4 regions of the Bradyrhizobium sp. 613_E4_N2_2 genome follow, and region 3 is predicted to be linked to each of the others. Evidence: riboswitches for the same ligand, from Rfam matches in the RefSeq annotation. Region 3 holds a riboswitch; each other region holds the start of a gene.

Region 1 (3,988 bases), 320 kb from region 3:
CACCTTCACGGACAGCGTCATCTGGTAGCGTCCAGCCATCGGCAGGTCCGTCTTGAAGGCGTACACACCCGGCTCCCTGGACGGCAGCGGCGCGACCGCCGATTCCATCTCGGCCATCCCGTCCGGGGCCATGTCGAGGCGGCTTTTGAAGATGACTGCGTCCGGTATCGGCTTGCCGGTCTGCTTGTTCGTCAGGCGAACGGCGAGCGTGACGTCTTCGCCCTTCTTCATCTGCGGAGTGACGGGCTCGAAGGCGTAGTCGCCCGCGCCCGCCATCGCGGCGGAAGCGGCAAGCGAAAGGGTGGCGGCGAGAGCCGCGGTGCTGATTTTGGAAAGCATTGTCCTGTCCTCATGAATTGATCTTTCGCCGTGGCGCGTGAAGCGCGCACGTCAGTCGTCGTCGCGAGCAGGCACGCCGCTCGCGTCTCGGGCTTTGCGAGATCAGATTCGAGGAGGTCGGAAAGGAGGACTGCCGCCGCGGAAGGAAACGACCTGATCCGGGGGAATAGCCATCGTGCTGGCCATGACGGCGAGACGTTCGAACGCCACGGGCCTGACATCACCGAGCGCGATGATCCCACCGACGCAGCAGAAGCCCATCCCGCACTTGTAGCCGCCGCTATGGGAGCCCGTTCCCTTCATGTCGGGACAACAATCGTCCATCGACATGTCGGCGTCGCCGCTCATGTGCATGGCCGTCTGCATGCCATCCGACGACATTGCGAGGTTCGCCGCGGACGCGCCAACCGGCAGCATCGCCAAGGATATGGCGATGGCGACTGCCAGGATGGTACGGACGAACTGCATCAATATCGACTTACCTTGTCGGGCCGGAACTCGGCCTCAGTAGCATACTCGGACACCAAAGGCAGTTATTGATCGTGGTCAAGCGTTCGTTACCCAGGCTCGTCCGGAGGCCGGGTTGGACGTTTCGACGCGGTCCTTCGGACTATCGTGCAAAACAGCAACACAAGGCCACCATCGACCGACCGGCCCGTCCAGCAGCCCGCGCGGATGTTGACGCGCTCATCCCCTGATGCCAGTTTCGTGATCGGTAGTGTCCGCAAGGACTCTTCAAGGGAATGCGGTGCGTCCACCTCAGTGGGCAATTCCGCGGCTGCCCCCGCAACTGTAGGCGGATAGCCGACGACCAAACGAACCACTGGAGCCCCGCTTGGGCCTCTGGGAAGGTGGTCGAAGGCGATGACCCGCGAGCCAGGAAACCTGCTACCAGCCATGGTCACGCGCGAACGCATTGGGCGGGGTGCCCTGATGTCGGACAAGTAGCCGGTGCATCCGCCGCCTGGGGCGAAGGTGGATGACTAAGGCAACCGCGGTGACGGTTTGTTTGCGTCGCCGCAGAGCGTTGTCGTGCAAAATCTTCATTTCCGTGCTGGCGCAAGGCCAGCGTTATCGCGTGCTTTCCTGATTACTCTGCTCTCGTCGGTGTCCTTGTCGTCCGCGGCGCTCGCGCAAAGCGCGGCGCAGGACAACCGCTCCCGGGAGGTCGGCCCGGTGATCGTGTCGCCGCCTGCGCCGCGACAGGCTCCTGCCGTCAGCCCCGGCACTCAGAAGCAGCGCGCGGCCCGGCGCGCCGCGGGACGCAATCGTGGCGCCCCTGCTATCGCCGTTCCGGCCGCGCAAGCTCCGAGCGGGCCGGTACAGACGCCGCTCAATACGGCAGCCGTCACCGACGTCGGCTCCCGGCTCGGCATCACGGCGCGCGAGATGCCGGCGACCGTCGAGGTCATCGGTCAACAGACGATGCAGAACCTGGGCATCCGGACCACGACCGACGTCGCCAAGGCTGCAGTCGGCGTCACCGGCGGCGATGCGCCCGGCGCGCCCGCCATCTTCTCGATGCGTGGCTTTTCCGGCGACCAGATCTCCACGCTCTACAACGGAATCCCGATCGGGCCGTCGACCATGACCGGCCGTCCCATGGACGTGGCTGGTCTCCAGCAGGTCGAGATCATCAAGGGACCGGACTCGCTGGTGGCGGGCCTCGGTGCGACCGGCGGCGCCATCAACTACGTGAACAAGGCGCCGCACACCGGACCAATCGTCAACGACGCCTTCACTTCCTACGATTCCTTCAACGGCTATCGCGCCGGTTACGGATCGGGCGGCAGCACGCTGATCAACGGCCTCGACTACCGCTTCGACATCAGCCATTTCAACAACAAGGGCTTTATCGACGACACCTATTCGAAGCTCAGCAACGTCTCGGGCCAGCTGAACTATCGCGTCAACGAGAACCTGAGGATCTGGGGCGCGACCGAATACAGGCAGGACAACGACCGCTTCTACTGGGGGACGCCGCTGGTGCCGGCGAACGCGCCGGGCATCGTGCCGACGTATGGCGTCGTCTCCGGCCTCTGGAGCAACTATTACCTCGGCGGCGGCACGCCGGTCCCGGTCACCATCGACGCGCGCACGCTGACCACGAACTACAACGTGCTCGACAATCACAGCGGCGCCAACGAGCTCTGGCTGCGCAGCGGCTTTCAATGGGACATCACCAACAACATCTCGCTGAAGAGCCTGGTCTATGGCTATGACGCCCACCGGCACTGGTTCAACAACGAGATCTCGTCGTTTGACCAGACCGTAGGCAATTTCGCAGGCGCGCAGAGCATCTACCGCGAGCGCCTGGCGCTCGATCACGCGCAGCGGCTCTACGGCAACATCACCGACCTCACCGTCAATTCCAATCTCGGCGGAATGGACAATCGCTTCGTCGCCACCGTGGCGGCGAGCAGCAACCAGTTCAACGTCTCGCAGGACACGCTGTTCTTCAATGACTACGTCGACCTCCTCAATCCGGACCGCGGCCTCTACGGCCCGCGCAGCGACGAGAAGATCTACACCCATCTCGACACCGCCTCGCTGTCGTTCGAGGACCGGCTCAAGCTGACCTCGACCTTTGCGCTGATCGGCGGCATCCGTTTTGAGAATATCGAGCTGTCGCGGACCCGCTTCGACGAGAATGGCCTCCTGAAAGCCAACTATCCTTTCTCGAAGACGTTCAATCCGGTCACCGGACGCATCGGCTACACCTGGGACATCGCGCCCGGCGTGATGCTTTACAGCCAGTACGCGACGGCAGCCGACCCGACGGTGGCGAACATCTTCATCCTCAGGCCCACGACGCCGCTGCTGCTCACGACGTCGCGGACCTACGAGACCGGCGTGAAGCTGCTGTCGGCCGACAGGCGCGCGGAGGCCACGTTCTCGGCCTTCGACATCGAGCGCAAGAACGTCTACGTCCCCGAAAGCGGCATCCTCTTCAACGTCGCCGGCAAGATGGCCTCCAAGGGCGTCGAGATCGCCGCCGCGGTCAATCCGGTCGCGGGCCTGAAACTATGGGGCAACGTCGCCTTCGTGCAGTCGCGCTTCATCGACTTCACCTATGTCGACGGCAATGGCGACTTCCAGTCCTATTCGGGCAAGACGCCGCCCAACGTTCCCAACTTCATCGCCAACGCCGGCGCCTCCTATCGCTTCGACACGAAGCTGCCGGTCGAGATCGGCGGCCTCGTCCGTCACGTCGGCGACCGCTTCAACTTCCAGGACAATCTGGTCACGATGGACGCCTACACGATCTTCGACGCATACGCGTTCGTCGATATTCCAAAAGCCTATTTCCCGGGCGTCGACCAGACCCGGATCAGCTTTCGCGTGAGGAACCTGACCAACAAGCCCTACGCGGCCTGGGGCGATCCGGGTTACACCGACCAGATCATCCTGGGCGCGCCGCGCAGCTACGAGATCGCGGCTTCGTTCAAGTGGTAGTCGCGGATCACCTCGCCCGCGCCGTGGCAGGAGTTGTCACGCGACAGTAGGACGCAATCGCAAATCGATTGCGCCGTTGAAGCCGCAGGTCTCGAGAGCTATCGATCAACGAGACCTGTCTTCCATCGGGAGGAACGCATGAGCACCATCACCGGCGGTTGTCACTGCGGCGCGATCCGCTATCAGGTCGAGG
Region 2 (3,988 bases), 2.1 Mb from region 3:
TCCTGGTCGGGCTGGTGCCGATGAACAAGGACGCGGTCCGCTTCGCCGGCGAGGCCTTCACCATGCGCATGATCCCGGCGCGAGAGGATCTCGATACCATAGAGACGCTCACGCCGTATCCGAACGCGGACAATCTGCAGTGGGAAGCGGTCGAGAGTATCCCGCCCGGCCATGTCCTGGTGATCGACAGCCGTAACGATCCGCGCGCGGCCTCTGCGGGCGCTATGCTGCCGACGCGGATGAAGGTGCGGGGCGCCGCGGCCATTGTCACTGATGGTGCGTTTCGTGACGGCCAGGAGCTGGCGCGGCTCGATTTCCCCGCCTATGCCCGGCAGGTCACGGCATCGACGCGGTTGTCGTATCATCGCGTCGCGGATCTGAATATTCCAATCGCCTGCGCCGACGTGGCGGTCTACCCGGGCGACATCATCGTCGGTGACGGTGACGGCATCACGGTCGTGCCACGGCATTTGGCCGCCGAAATGGCCGACCTCTGCGAGAGGCGGGACCAGCTCGAGAAGTACCTGTCGTATCGTATCAGTGCGGGCGAGCCGCTCTACGGCGTCTATCCGCCCACACCTGCCGTGCGCGCCGACTTTGAGGCCTGGAAAAAGGCCGGTGCGGATCCGGCGCGGGCCACGACGATCCGGGCGGGAGCCTGACATGAGCAAGACATCGCCCGCCGCCATGGAGGCGACGATCCGTCGCTATTTCGACGCCTGCAACGCCGCCGACTACGATGCCTTGATGGCCTGCTTCACAGCGGACGCGGTTCACTACTTCCCACCCGGCTTGCCGGACATTCCATGGCGTGGCGCCGATACCATCGCGCGCAAATGGATCTGGTGCGTCGAGAATCTCGGGTCGCGATGGACGATCGAAAAGATTCTTTGCTCGTCGACGTCGCCGGAAGCCGTGATCGAATGGACGCACTGGAAGCGCACGCATGGCACGGCGCTTCGCGGCGACGAATGGTACGCGTTCGAAGGGGCGAGCGGTCGCATCAAGGAGATCAGGGCTTATTATGCGGCGCCCGCCGATCCCTCGGCTCGGATCTGCGAACTCGTCGATTTCGACTATCGCGATCGCGGCTATCACCTTTCGTCCGAATAGCGTCGAGCGTCCACGCCGTTCCTGGGCGGCGAGGGCGCCTTCACCGCCGTCATCGTGACGCGCATCGGGCTGACCAGCTCGGTCTGGCTCGCCGGCCAGCGATGCTCGCCGTGCGGCGAAACGAGGACCTTTGCGGAGAAGCACCTCGGTGCAATCAGGGCGAAAATTGCGGAGCTGCGCGTGCTGGAAGCGACAGTGACGTCGCTGGTGAGCGGCTGCGAGGCGACATGCAGCGGCAGCGTCGCGCCGGACTGTGTGATCCTGCAGTCGGGCCGTGGGTCACACAGCGCGCCAAGCTGAAGAGCGCCCCAAGTGCGAATTCCCGCATTCCACAGGGAACAGAGCTTCTGACCCGCAACGAATCGTTGACACCCGGCTGCATATGTCACCACATGTGGGCGTCACGGTTCCGCTGGATCGCAAGATTTAGTGGCTAAGAGGGAAGCCGGTGAACCGCGCGAGAGCGCGGAATTCCGGCGCTGCCCCCGCAACTGTCAGCAGCGAGCTGCTTCCGAACAATCGTCACTGGCGCCTTTCGCGCCGGGAAGACGGGAAGTGGGCGACGACCTGCGAGCCAGGAGACCTGCCGCGACAATCTGAACGTCCACGGGCGGGGTGTCCGGCGGTCGCTTGCATGCACCGCCCGGCAACTCTGCTGCCGGCGTTTCTGCAGCGTCCTTCCTTACAGCCCCGCTCAAACACAACGCGCGCATCACGGGGCCCATTGATGTCACTGAACCTGCACGACGCGGACACCGCTTCCGCACCCATCGTTCATTTGCGTCCACAATCGCTTGCGCCTGCTTCGAGCGAGCCGGCCATGCAGATCATCCGTCGCAACGGCAAGGTCTCGCCGTTCGATTCCGCCAAGATCGCGGTCGCCATGACCAAGGCTTTCCTTGCGGTCGAAGGCACCAGCGCGGTCGCCTCACGCCGCGTCCATGAGAGCGTGGAGCAGCTGACGGCCGAAGTCGTCACTGCGCTGATGCGGCGGGCAGGCGAGGGACGCACCTTCCATATCGAGGACGTGCAGGACCAGGTCGAGCTCGCCTTGATGCGGAGCGAGCACCACAAGGTCGCACGCGCCTATGTGCTGTACCGCGAGGAGCGGTCGCGCCAGCGCGCCGAGGAGGCGGCCGCGGAAGCGACGCCCGCTGTCGCGCCGGCACTTCAGGTCACGCTCGCCGACGGTTCGCGCGTTGGTCTCGACGCCAAGCGGCTTGCGCTGATTATCGGCGAAGCCTGCGCCGACCTCGACGGCGTTTCCGCGGCACCCGTGCTCACCGAGACCACCCGCAATCTCTACGACGGCATCAGCCAGGACGAACTGGCGCTGGCCTCGATCATGGCCGGGCGCACGCTGGTCGAGGAGGAGCCGAACTACGCCTATGTCAGCGCGCGCCTGCTGCTGGACAAGCTGCGCGGCGAGGTGCTGTCCTATGTCCATGCCGTGCCGACCTCCGCCTCGCAGGCCGATATGGCTGTACGCTATGTCGAATATTTCCCGGCCTATGTGAAGACCGGCATTGCCGCCGAACTGCTCGATCCTGAACTGGCCCGCTTCGACCTCGGCCGGATCGCGGCTGCACTCAAGCCCGAGCGCGACCTGAATTTCCAGTTCCTCGGCCTCCAGACACTTTACGACCGCTACTTCCTGCACGTCCGCGGCAAGCGGATCGAACTGCCGCAAGCCTTCTTCATGCGCGTCGCGATGGGTCTTGCGGTTCGCGAGATCGACCGCGAAGCCAAGGCGATCGAGTTCTACGATCTGCTGTCGTCGTTCGACTTCATGGCCTCGACGCCGACGCTGTTTAATTCGGGTACGCTGCGTCCGCAATTGTCGTCCTGTTTTCTCACAACCGTCTCGGACGATCTCGACGGCATCTTCAAGTCGATCAAGGACAACGCACTGCTGGCAAAATATTCCGGCGGCCTCGGCAACGACTGGACGCCGGTCCGCGGTCTCGGCGCCCACATCAAGGGCACCAACGGCGAGAGCCAGGGCATCATCCCGTTCCTGAAGGTTGCCAACGACACCGCGATTGCCGTCAACCAGGGCGGCAAGCGCAAGGGCGCGGTCTGCGCCTATCTTGAGACCTGGCACGTCGACATCGAGGAATTCCTCGACCTGCGCAAGAACACCGGCGACGACCGCCGCCGCACCCACGACATGAACACCGCCAATTGGGTGCCGGACCTGTTCATGCAGCGCGTCGATGCCGATGGCGAATGGACGCTGTTCTCGCCTGACGAGACGCCCGATTTGCACGATCTCTATGGCGAGGCGTTCAAGACGGCTTACGAGGCCTATGAGGCCAGGGCGAAAGCCGGCGGCATGCGCGTCTTCAAGACCGTGCGCGCGAGCGACCTCTGGCGTCGCATGCTGACCATGCTGTTCGAGACCGGTCATCCCTGGATCACCTTCAAGGACCCCTGCAATCTGCGTTCGCCGCAGCGGCACGTTGGCGTGATCCACTCGTCGAACCTCTGCACCGAGATCACGCTGAACACCTCCGCCGACGAGGTCGCGGTCTGCAATCTCGGCTCCATCAACATGCTCAACCATGTCGGTCCCAATGGACTCGACCATGCCAAGCTGAAGCGGACGGTGACGACAGCAGTACGGATGCTCGACAACGTCATCGACATCAATTTCTACACCATCCCCGAGGCGCGGCGTTCCAACATGCGTCATCGTCCCGTCGGGCTCGGCCTGATGGGCTTTCAGGAAGCGCTTCAGGTCCAGCGCATTCCGACCGCGTCCGACGCGGCCGTGGCGTTTGCCGACACCAGCATGGAGGCAATCTCGTTCCACGCGATCGAAGCGTCGTCCGATCTCGCCGCGGAGCGCGGACGCTATCCGAGCTTCGAGGGC
Region 3 (3,988 bases):
TCCATCGCGAGGCGGCGCTCGCGCGTCAGGCGCAACTCACAAAGCCGGCCGGCGCGCTCGGCCGGCTGGAGCAGCTTGCGGTCGAGCTTGCGGGCCTGCAGGCGACCGAGCAACCGCGCGCTGCGCGAGTGCCGATCATCGTCTTCGCCGGCGATCACGGCATCGTCGCGCAGGGCGTGTCGGCCTATCCGCAAGGAGTGACCATCGCGATGATGGCGAATTTTGCCTCGGGCGGTGCCGCGATCTCGGTGCTGGCGCGTGAGCTTGGCTCAGGCCTGGAGGTCGTCGACGCCGGCACGCTGGCACAGGAGGAGATGGCAGGAATCGTCACCGACAAGCCGCGCAGCGGCACGCGCGACTTCAGCGTGGAAGCAGCGCTCACCCCCACGGAGCTGGCATTCGCCTTCGAAGCCGGTCAGCGCGCAGTCGCGCGCGCGGCAGCCGGCAGGCCCGATCTCCTGATCTTCGGCGAGATGGGCATCGGCAATACCACGACGTCGGCGGCGATTGCGGCGAGCCTGCTCGGCATCAGTGCCGAGGAGATCGCGGGCAGCGGTACCGGCGTCGACGCGGCCGGCCGCGCGCACAAGGCGGGTGTGATCGATGCGGCGATTGCGCATCACGGCATTGCGGGCGCTTCGCCGGAAAAAATCCTGTGCGCCGTCGGCGGCCTCGAAATCGCGGCGATTTGCGGCGCCATCATTGCGGCTGCGCAAGCCCGCGTTCCCGTGTTGATCGATGGCTTCATCGTATCGGTGGCGGCGCTGGCGGCGGTACGGCTGAACCCGTCGTGCCAGCCATTCCTGCTGCCGTCGCATCAATCGGCGGAGCAGGGGCATCGGCTGGTGTTGCGTGCGCTGAACGTGCAGCCGTTGATCAGCCTCGATCTCAGGCTCGGCGAAGGATCGGGTGCGGCCATCGCGCTGCCGCTGGTGCGGCTCGCGTGCAGCCTTCACAACGGCATGGCGACCTTCGCGCAGGCCAATGTGCCGGATCGCCCGGCCTGACCCGGCTCAAGCCGCGCGCTGATTGACCGCGACGACGCGCCAGCCGGTGGCGAGCCGGTCGATCCGGGTCAGTGACAACGGATCGATCACGAAGCGCAGGGCCGCTTGTGGTGTCAGATCCAGCGCAATGCAGAGCGCGGCGCGGATGGTGCCGGAGTGAACGACGAGCGTTGCCGAGCCGGCGCCGATTTGCGAGAGACCCAGCCGGACGCGCACGACCTGATCCTCAAAACTTTCGCCGCCCGGCGGCCGCCCGTGCGCCGGATCGCTCCAGAACTGCGCATAGGTCTCGCCGCCGGTCGCCGCGAGCTCGTCATGCCGCCGGCCGGTCCAGTCGCCAAAATCCTGCTCACTTAATTCGGGCACCAACGCGGGTTCGAGTCCCAGCGCGCGCGCCGTCTCAACCGTACGTCGCGCCGGGCTCGCCAAGCTCGCAGCATCTGGCGGAAGCCTCTGCCGCAACGCCTCCAGTTGCACGCGATCGCCGAGATCGGCGGGCGCGTCGGCCGCATGGATCGTCCCTTTGACGCCGTCGACGGGCGCATGCCGTATCAGCCAGAGGAAGGTCTCGCCTTCCATACCTATCTCCAAGGAAGTTGGTCGCGGTGGTAATAACGTCGCACCGGCACATTGACTCTGTCTTGTCGGTAATCCTAGATGGCTTTGACGGTTTCCCCGAGTGGGGATGAAAAGGGAATGCGGTGCGGGGATTTTGTCCCCAATGCCGCGGCTGCCCCCGCAACTGTAAGCGGCGAATCTTGCGTCACGAGCCACTGGGTATCTCGGTCCCGGGAAGGCGATGCAAGGTACTGACCCGCGAGCCAGGAGACCTGCCGTCAGCCGTGGTCACACGCGAAGATGTCGGTCGGGGAGTACAGACATTCGGCTTCATCGGAAGGCTCAAAGGCCGGAGGTGGGACCTGGTTCGCTGTGACGTGCCACTGACGTCATACCGAGGTCCCGAACTGTGTCTTCCATTCGTCTTGTACGACCGCGTTGCTTCCTGCTCGCTTCCGCCGCGCTTACTTCATTTGCAGTCGCCGATCTGCCCGCAGCGCTGGCGCAGCAGGCCCGCGAGCCGCTGCCGCCGGTCGAGGTGTCGCCCGCCCAATCCCGCAAACCGGCAAAGCCGGCGGCCCGGGACGCGCAGAGCCCACGCCGCGCAGCATCGCGCAGGCCAGCGGCCGCATCGGCCGCGGCCAAGCCCGTCGTGCCGACCGCGGCGGCGCAGACGCCGCTCAACACCAATGTGGTTGCCGAGAGCGCCTCGCGCCTCGGCCTGACCGTGCAGGAGACACCCGCGACCGTCGAGGTCATCTCGGCCGAGACCATGCGGGAGCAGGGCTATCGCACCGTGTCGGAGGTTGCGCAGGGCGCGGTCGGTGTCACCTCCGGCGACAATCCGGCCGAGCCCGCGGCTTTCTCCATGCGTGGCTTCACCAACAGCCAGATCAACATGCTCTACAACGGCATCAAGATCGGTCCGCAGAACATGACCTCGCGGATCACGGATACGGCCAATCTCGCAGCCGTGGAATTTTTGAAAGGTCCGGCCTCGCTAATGTCGGGCGAAGGTGCCGCCGGTGGCGCAATCAACTTGATCACGAAGCAGCCACACACCGGGCCGATCCGGAATGACGCTGACTTCTCCTGGGATTCGCTCAACTCGTTCGGCGTCCATTACGGCTCGGGCGGCAGCACCAATTTGCAGGGGCTCGACTACCGCTTCGACATCAGCCGCGCCTCGCTCAATGGCTTTGCCGACGACACCAATACCAAGACGCTGGATGTGTCTGGCCAGCTCAATTACCGCATCTCCGACAGCCTCAAGATCTGGGGCGCGATCGAGTACCGGGAAGATCGCTCGAAGGCCTATTGGGGCGCACCGCTGGTACCGGTCGCCTTCAGCAGTTCGCATGCGACGAGCGGGATTGTTTCGGGCAATTACGTCTCGAACTTCAACAAAACGAATCTCGGTGCGATCACGATCGACGATCGTACCTTCAACACCAATTACAACGTTCTCGACAACCGCAACGTGGCACAAGAGGTGTGGCTGCGCGGCGGCTTCGAACTGAAGCTGGCGCCTGACCTGACGCTGAAGAGCCAAGCCTATGCCTATGGCGCGGAGCGTACCTGGTTCAACAACGAGATCGAGGCTTTCAATGCCAGTACGGGCCTGCCCAACTCGAACATGGTCGATCGCGAGCGCTTCTATGTTGCACATAGCCAACGCCTTGTCGGCAACATTACCGACCTGATTTGGGACGCTAATATCGCAGGCTTCGACAACCGCCTGGTCACGACACTTTCGTCCAGCTATCTCGATTTCGTCAGGCCAGGCGCGGCCAACTTCCCGGACGATTACGTCTCGCTCGTCAATCCCGACCGTGGCCTTTACGGCCTGCTCACGACGCAGCAGCAGACCGCGCGCATCGACAACGAGGCGCTGTCGTTCGAGGACCGGGTGAAGCTCACGCGAACCTTCGCGCTGGTCGGCGGCCTCCGCGTCGAGCATATCGGGCTTGACCGCAACTCGACCGACGCCGCCGGGCTGGAAAAGGCGAACTTCCCGTTCTCGAAGTCCTGGGTCCCGACGACGGGTCGCATTGGCTATACCTGGGACGCCGTTCCCGGCCTGACCTTCTTCAGTCAGTACGCGACCGGTGCTGACGTCTCAGCCAACAACATCTTCCTGCTTGGGCCAGCCCAGCCGCTCGACCTGACGACCTCGCGCACCTATGAGACGGGCGTCAAGCATCTGTTGTGGAACAACAGGGCGGAATGGTCGTTCTCGGCCTACGATATCGAGCGCAAGAACGTCTATGCGGCGGCTGGCGGCATGCAGCTCAACATCGCGGGACGGCAGGAGTCGAAGGGCGTCGAGCTCGCCGCGGCCGTACGCCCGATCGATCCCCTGCGGCTCTGGGGCAACATCGCCTATGTCGATGCACGCTATGCCGACTACAATTTTGCCGGTG
Region 4 (3,988 bases), 2.1 Mb from region 3:
GAGGTCCTGACCGGCAGCATCGGCTCCGAGCTGATGATGAGCTTCACCGTGATGGGCGATGCCGTGAACCTCGCTTCGCGGCTCGAACTGGTCAACAAGATCTACGGCACGCGGATCCTGATCGCGCAGGCGACGGCGGACGCGATCGGCTCGAACCTCGAGCTGCGCGAGATCGATCGTCTGGCGGTGGCCGGCCAAAGCGCAACGCAGGCCATTTTCGAGGTGATGAGCAAGGCGCACGGGCTCAGCGTCCCGCAGGAGAGCCTGCGCGCGCGCTACGCCGAAGGCCTCGCCGCCTACCGCGCGCAACGCTTCGACGAGGCTCGCGCCGCGTTCAATGCAGCGCTCGAAGCCGTGCCCGGCGACGGTCCCTCGCGCACGCTGCTCGGCCGCATCGCGCAGTTCGAGGCCAATCCGCCGGACGCAGCTTGGGATGGTGCCTGGCGGCTGGAGCAGAAATAGCCGTTCTTGCTGGGCTTGCACCGCCCTTGCTGGAAAAAACGTTTCTACTGGATAACGATGTTCGCCGTGACCTATTTCTCAGGCTTAGGTTTGACGTCCCTTGTGGCGTTTGATGGGGACACGCCGATGACAGAACTTCATGACAGGCTGGAACGGTTCGAGACGCTCACCGCCGAATGCGAGCTGATTGCCAAGCTCGCCACCGACAGCACCAAGCGCGAGTTCTATCTGAGACTCTCGGAGCAGTACCGTCAGCTGGCGGTGGATATGCGGAAGGCGATCGCGACCAAGGCCGCGGCCTGACGCCACCTGCAATCCGTTCTTAATGTTTGGCGCGCATCCTTTGAGGATGCGAGCGTCGCGATCATGATTGCTCGCATTGGGAATGCCGAGGTCCGTTGCGGTGCAGCGCATCTCGCTGACGTCGCTTTGCCGCTCCTAACCAGGGCAATCCCATGCGCCTTCTCGCAGTCCTCATCTTCGCGCTCATGACGGCCGCCTGCAACCAGGAGCAGGACATCACCGGCTCGACCCCGGTCTGTGCGATGCGGAACTACAGCTCCTACAATCCCCGCGACATGAACCAGTGCGTTGCCGCCTGCAAGGCGTGCGACCACGGCAACACCGTCACCTGCACCACGTCATGCACCCTCAAGGGTGCCCACTGAGCGGCGGCGCTGGCTGGAGCTAGCGCTGAGGGTGCTCGGGCACCGGAACGATTCACATGGGTTAGTCATTGAAGCGGCAGGCAGGACGCGGAGTCCTATGGAATGGGTATGCTCGATCCCGGTCGGTTCCTGGTGTCGTGCTCGCATTGCGATGCATGGCCGATGGCGGCCAACGTCAAACGTTCGAGCTGGTCTTCGTCGCCGCACGAGGTCCGCTTCGTATGCCCGCGCTGTCGCCGCGAGGAGACCGCCATCATCTCGGCCTCCGGTGAGCTGACCCCGATCCGGCGCATCGACGCTCCGCTGCGCGACGTCACCGCGGCCTGGGCTCAGGCCCAGCGGCCAAGAGGTCGGGCGTAGCCCGCCCGTCACAGGACCAAGAGATCGGGCGTAGTCGGCTCTGCGCAACGCCTTGCGCGGTCCTTTTTTGGAACCCGGCCTACGCCGACGCGTTTCCGCTCCGACATCAACGCACCGAGGCCCTGCGAATGATCAGCGAGCATTTCGACACCCGCACCCGGATCAACATGAAGCTGGCGCTGGATCGGGTCTGCCGCAATCGCCCGGTCGGCGAGGACCATTGCTTTCGCAGGTCCGTTGCCGAGAACATCATCCGCTGCGCGCTCACAGGCCGCACCGGCATCGGCCAGCTCGTCGATGCCGGCGAGCGGGCGATGATCAGGACGCGTTCGGAGCGGGAGACGGCCTGATTGCGCCGGCTCAATCTCCGGTGCGGTGCTTTGCCCGTCATGCAACCGGCCGATTGACTCTCCGCTTGCCCGCCCCGTAGATTGGCCGGTGACGGTTCTCCTCACGGAGATCAAAAGGGAACGTGGTGCGAGGTTTTCCCGATACCGGGATATTCTCAACGCCACGGCTGCCCCCGCAACTGTAAGCGGTGAATCTTTCGTCATATGCCACTGGGAATCTCGGTCCTGGGAAGGCGACGTAAGGTAACGACCCGCGAGCCAGGAGACCTGCCGTCAGCCGTGGTCACACGCGAAGATGTCGGTCGGGGAGTACAGACATTAGCTTCACCGGAGCAATCGAACGCTCTGCCGTGAAACCTCGTTCGCTGTGACGTGCCACTGACGTCATACCGAGGTTACAAGAGTGTCCCGTATTGTCTTTGCCGCCAGGCGCTTCCGCGCCGGCGTTGTCGCGTTCGTTTCCCTGTATTCGCTCGATCTGTCCATTGCCCAGGCCCAGCAATCGGCATCGCCCGATCTGCTGCCGCCGGTCGAGGTCGCGCCGACCGAGCGTCCGGCCAAGCCGCAAGTCGCGCGGCCTGCGCCGGACAAGCCCGAGCGGCAGCGCGTCGCTCGGTTGCCGAAACCCGAGCTGGTGCCGGCGTCGCCCCCGGTTGCCGGGGTATCCGCGGCCAACCTGTTTCCGACGGTCGTCGTCAGTCCGACGGGCGTTGTCACTCCGACCAATCTGGTTGCGAGCTCGGTGACGGTTCTGACCGCCAGAGACATGGAGCGCGATCAGCGCCGGACCGCATCCGATGCGCTGAGCGCGGTTCCTGGCCTGAACCTCGTGCAGACCGGCGGTCCGGGCGGACAGACGTCGATCTTCATGCGCGGAACGAATTCCAACCACACCAAGGTCCTGATCGACGGCATCGATGTCAGCGATCCCGGCAACCCGAACCGTTCGTTTGATTTCGGCCAGTTGCTCACCTCCGACATTCAGCAGATCGAAGTCCTGCGCGGTCCGCAGGGCGGTCTCTACGGCGCAGACGCGCTGGGGGGCGTGATCTCCATCGTGACGAAGAAGGGCGACGGTCCCGCCCGCGCCACCGGCTCGGTCGAGGGAGGCTCGTTCGGAACGTTCAATCAAACTGCAAGTCTGAGCGGTTCACAGGACCACTTCAACTATGCCTTCAACGTCGCGCATTTCCACGCGAACGACGTGCCGGTGACACCGGTCGAATTGCTGCCGCCGGGGCAGAAGGCGATCGGCAACTATTACGACAACATGACCTATTCGACGAAGCTTGGCGCCGAATTGAGCGAAAACCTGACGCTCAACGGCGTCGCGCGGTATACTGACGCCACCCTGCGCTTTACCGGAGACACTTTCGATCCCGTCACATCCGCGAGCTTTCCCGCGGCCGCGCAAAGCACGCAGACGGTGCACCAGCTCTTCACGCGCGGGGAGGCGGTCTGGTCCGCTCTCGACGACCGGATGAAAAGCTATTTCGGCGTCAACTACACCAATCACTGGAACTACAACATCTCGCCCGGCAACGCGATGGCCACGATCACGACCGGCGACCGCGTCAAGTATGATTGGCACACCACGACCCAGCTCGCGCCCAACAACAATGTCATCATTGGTGCGGAGCATGAGACCGAAACACTGCAAACGGCGACGGTTTCGGCGCAAAACGTCAACAAGGCCGGATATATGGAGCTGCAGTCCCAGTTCCGGGATCGAGTCTTCTTCACGGCCAACGTCCGGCAGGACGACAACGAGCGGTTTGGAGAGCATCCGACCTTTCGTCTGGCGTCTGCCGTGATCGTGCCGGTCACGGATACGAAGTTCAAGGGAAGCTACGGCACGGGGTTCAAGGCGCCGACGCTTAACCAGCTTTACGTCAGCTTTCCCGCGTTCTTCTTCTTTGCAAATCCCAACCTCAGGCCCGAGGAAAGCGTCGGATTCGACGCCGGCTTCGAGCAACCCTTGTTTGGCGATCGCGTTCGCTTCGGGTCGGCCTACTTCCGCAACAACATCACGGACCTGATCCAGAGCACGTTCGATCCCCTGACGTTCACGAGCACCAACACCAATATCGGCAAGGCGATCACGGAGGGCACGGAGAGCTTCGTCGCGGCTGCGATCACGGACCGGCT

Evidence for each region. A riboswitch is a leader RNA that binds a small molecule or an ion and turns the genes downstream of it on or off. The one in region 3 is predicted to bind cobalamin.
Region 1: it holds a riboswitch for cobalamin, as region 3 does, so the genes downstream of both, AB7290_RS30935 (TonB-dependent receptor) here and AB7290_RS29650 (TonB-dependent receptor) in region 3, are expected to answer to the same signal.
Region 2: it holds a riboswitch for cobalamin, as region 3 does, so the genes downstream of both, AB7290_RS19620 (ribonucleoside-diphosphate reductase subunit alpha) here and AB7290_RS29650 (TonB-dependent receptor) in region 3, are expected to answer to the same signal.
Region 4: it holds a riboswitch for cobalamin, as region 3 does, so the genes downstream of both, AB7290_RS19580 (TonB-dependent receptor domain-containing protein) here and AB7290_RS29650 (TonB-dependent receptor) in region 3, are expected to answer to the same signal.

The regions. Positions count from the first base shown of each region.
Region 1 covers NZ_CP197234.1:6,503,067-6,507,054, forward strand. The annotation lists gene AB7290_RS30925 (FixH family protein) at 1-339, opposite strand, end outside; gene AB7290_RS30930 (hypothetical protein) at 442-807, opposite strand; cobalamin riboswitch at 1,039-1,246, shown strand; gene AB7290_RS30935 (TonB-dependent receptor) at 1,447-3,795, shown strand; gene AB7290_RS30940 (GFA family protein) at 3,934-3,988, shown strand, end outside.
Region 2 covers NZ_CP197234.1:4,114,479-4,118,466, forward strand. The annotation lists gene AB7290_RS19610 (ribonuclease activity regulator RraA) at 1-662, shown strand, start outside; gene AB7290_RS19615 (nuclear transport factor 2 family protein) at 664-1,113, shown strand; cobalamin riboswitch at 1,501-1,718, shown strand; gene AB7290_RS19620 (ribonucleoside-diphosphate reductase subunit alpha) at 1,841-3,988, shown strand, end outside.
Region 3 covers NZ_CP197234.1:6,183,139-6,187,126, reverse strand. The annotation lists gene cobT (nicotinate-nucleotide--dimethylbenzimidazole phosphoribosyltransferase) at 1-1,007, shown strand, start outside; gene AB7290_RS29655 (histidine phosphatase family protein) at 1,014-1,586, opposite strand; cobalamin riboswitch at 1,658-1,859, shown strand; gene AB7290_RS29650 (TonB-dependent receptor) at 1,975-3,988, shown strand, end outside.
Region 4 covers NZ_CP197234.1:4,104,601-4,108,588, forward strand. The annotation lists gene AB7290_RS19555 (adenylate/guanylate cyclase domain-containing protein) at 1-462, shown strand, start outside; gene AB7290_RS19560 (hypothetical protein) at 589-765, shown strand; gene AB7290_RS19565 (hypothetical protein) at 918-1,130, shown strand; gene AB7290_RS19570 (hypothetical protein) at 1,233-1,490, shown strand; gene AB7290_RS19575 (hypothetical protein) at 1,619-1,840, shown strand; cobalamin riboswitch at 1,916-2,129, shown strand; gene AB7290_RS19580 (TonB-dependent receptor domain-containing protein) at 2,244-3,988, shown strand, end outside.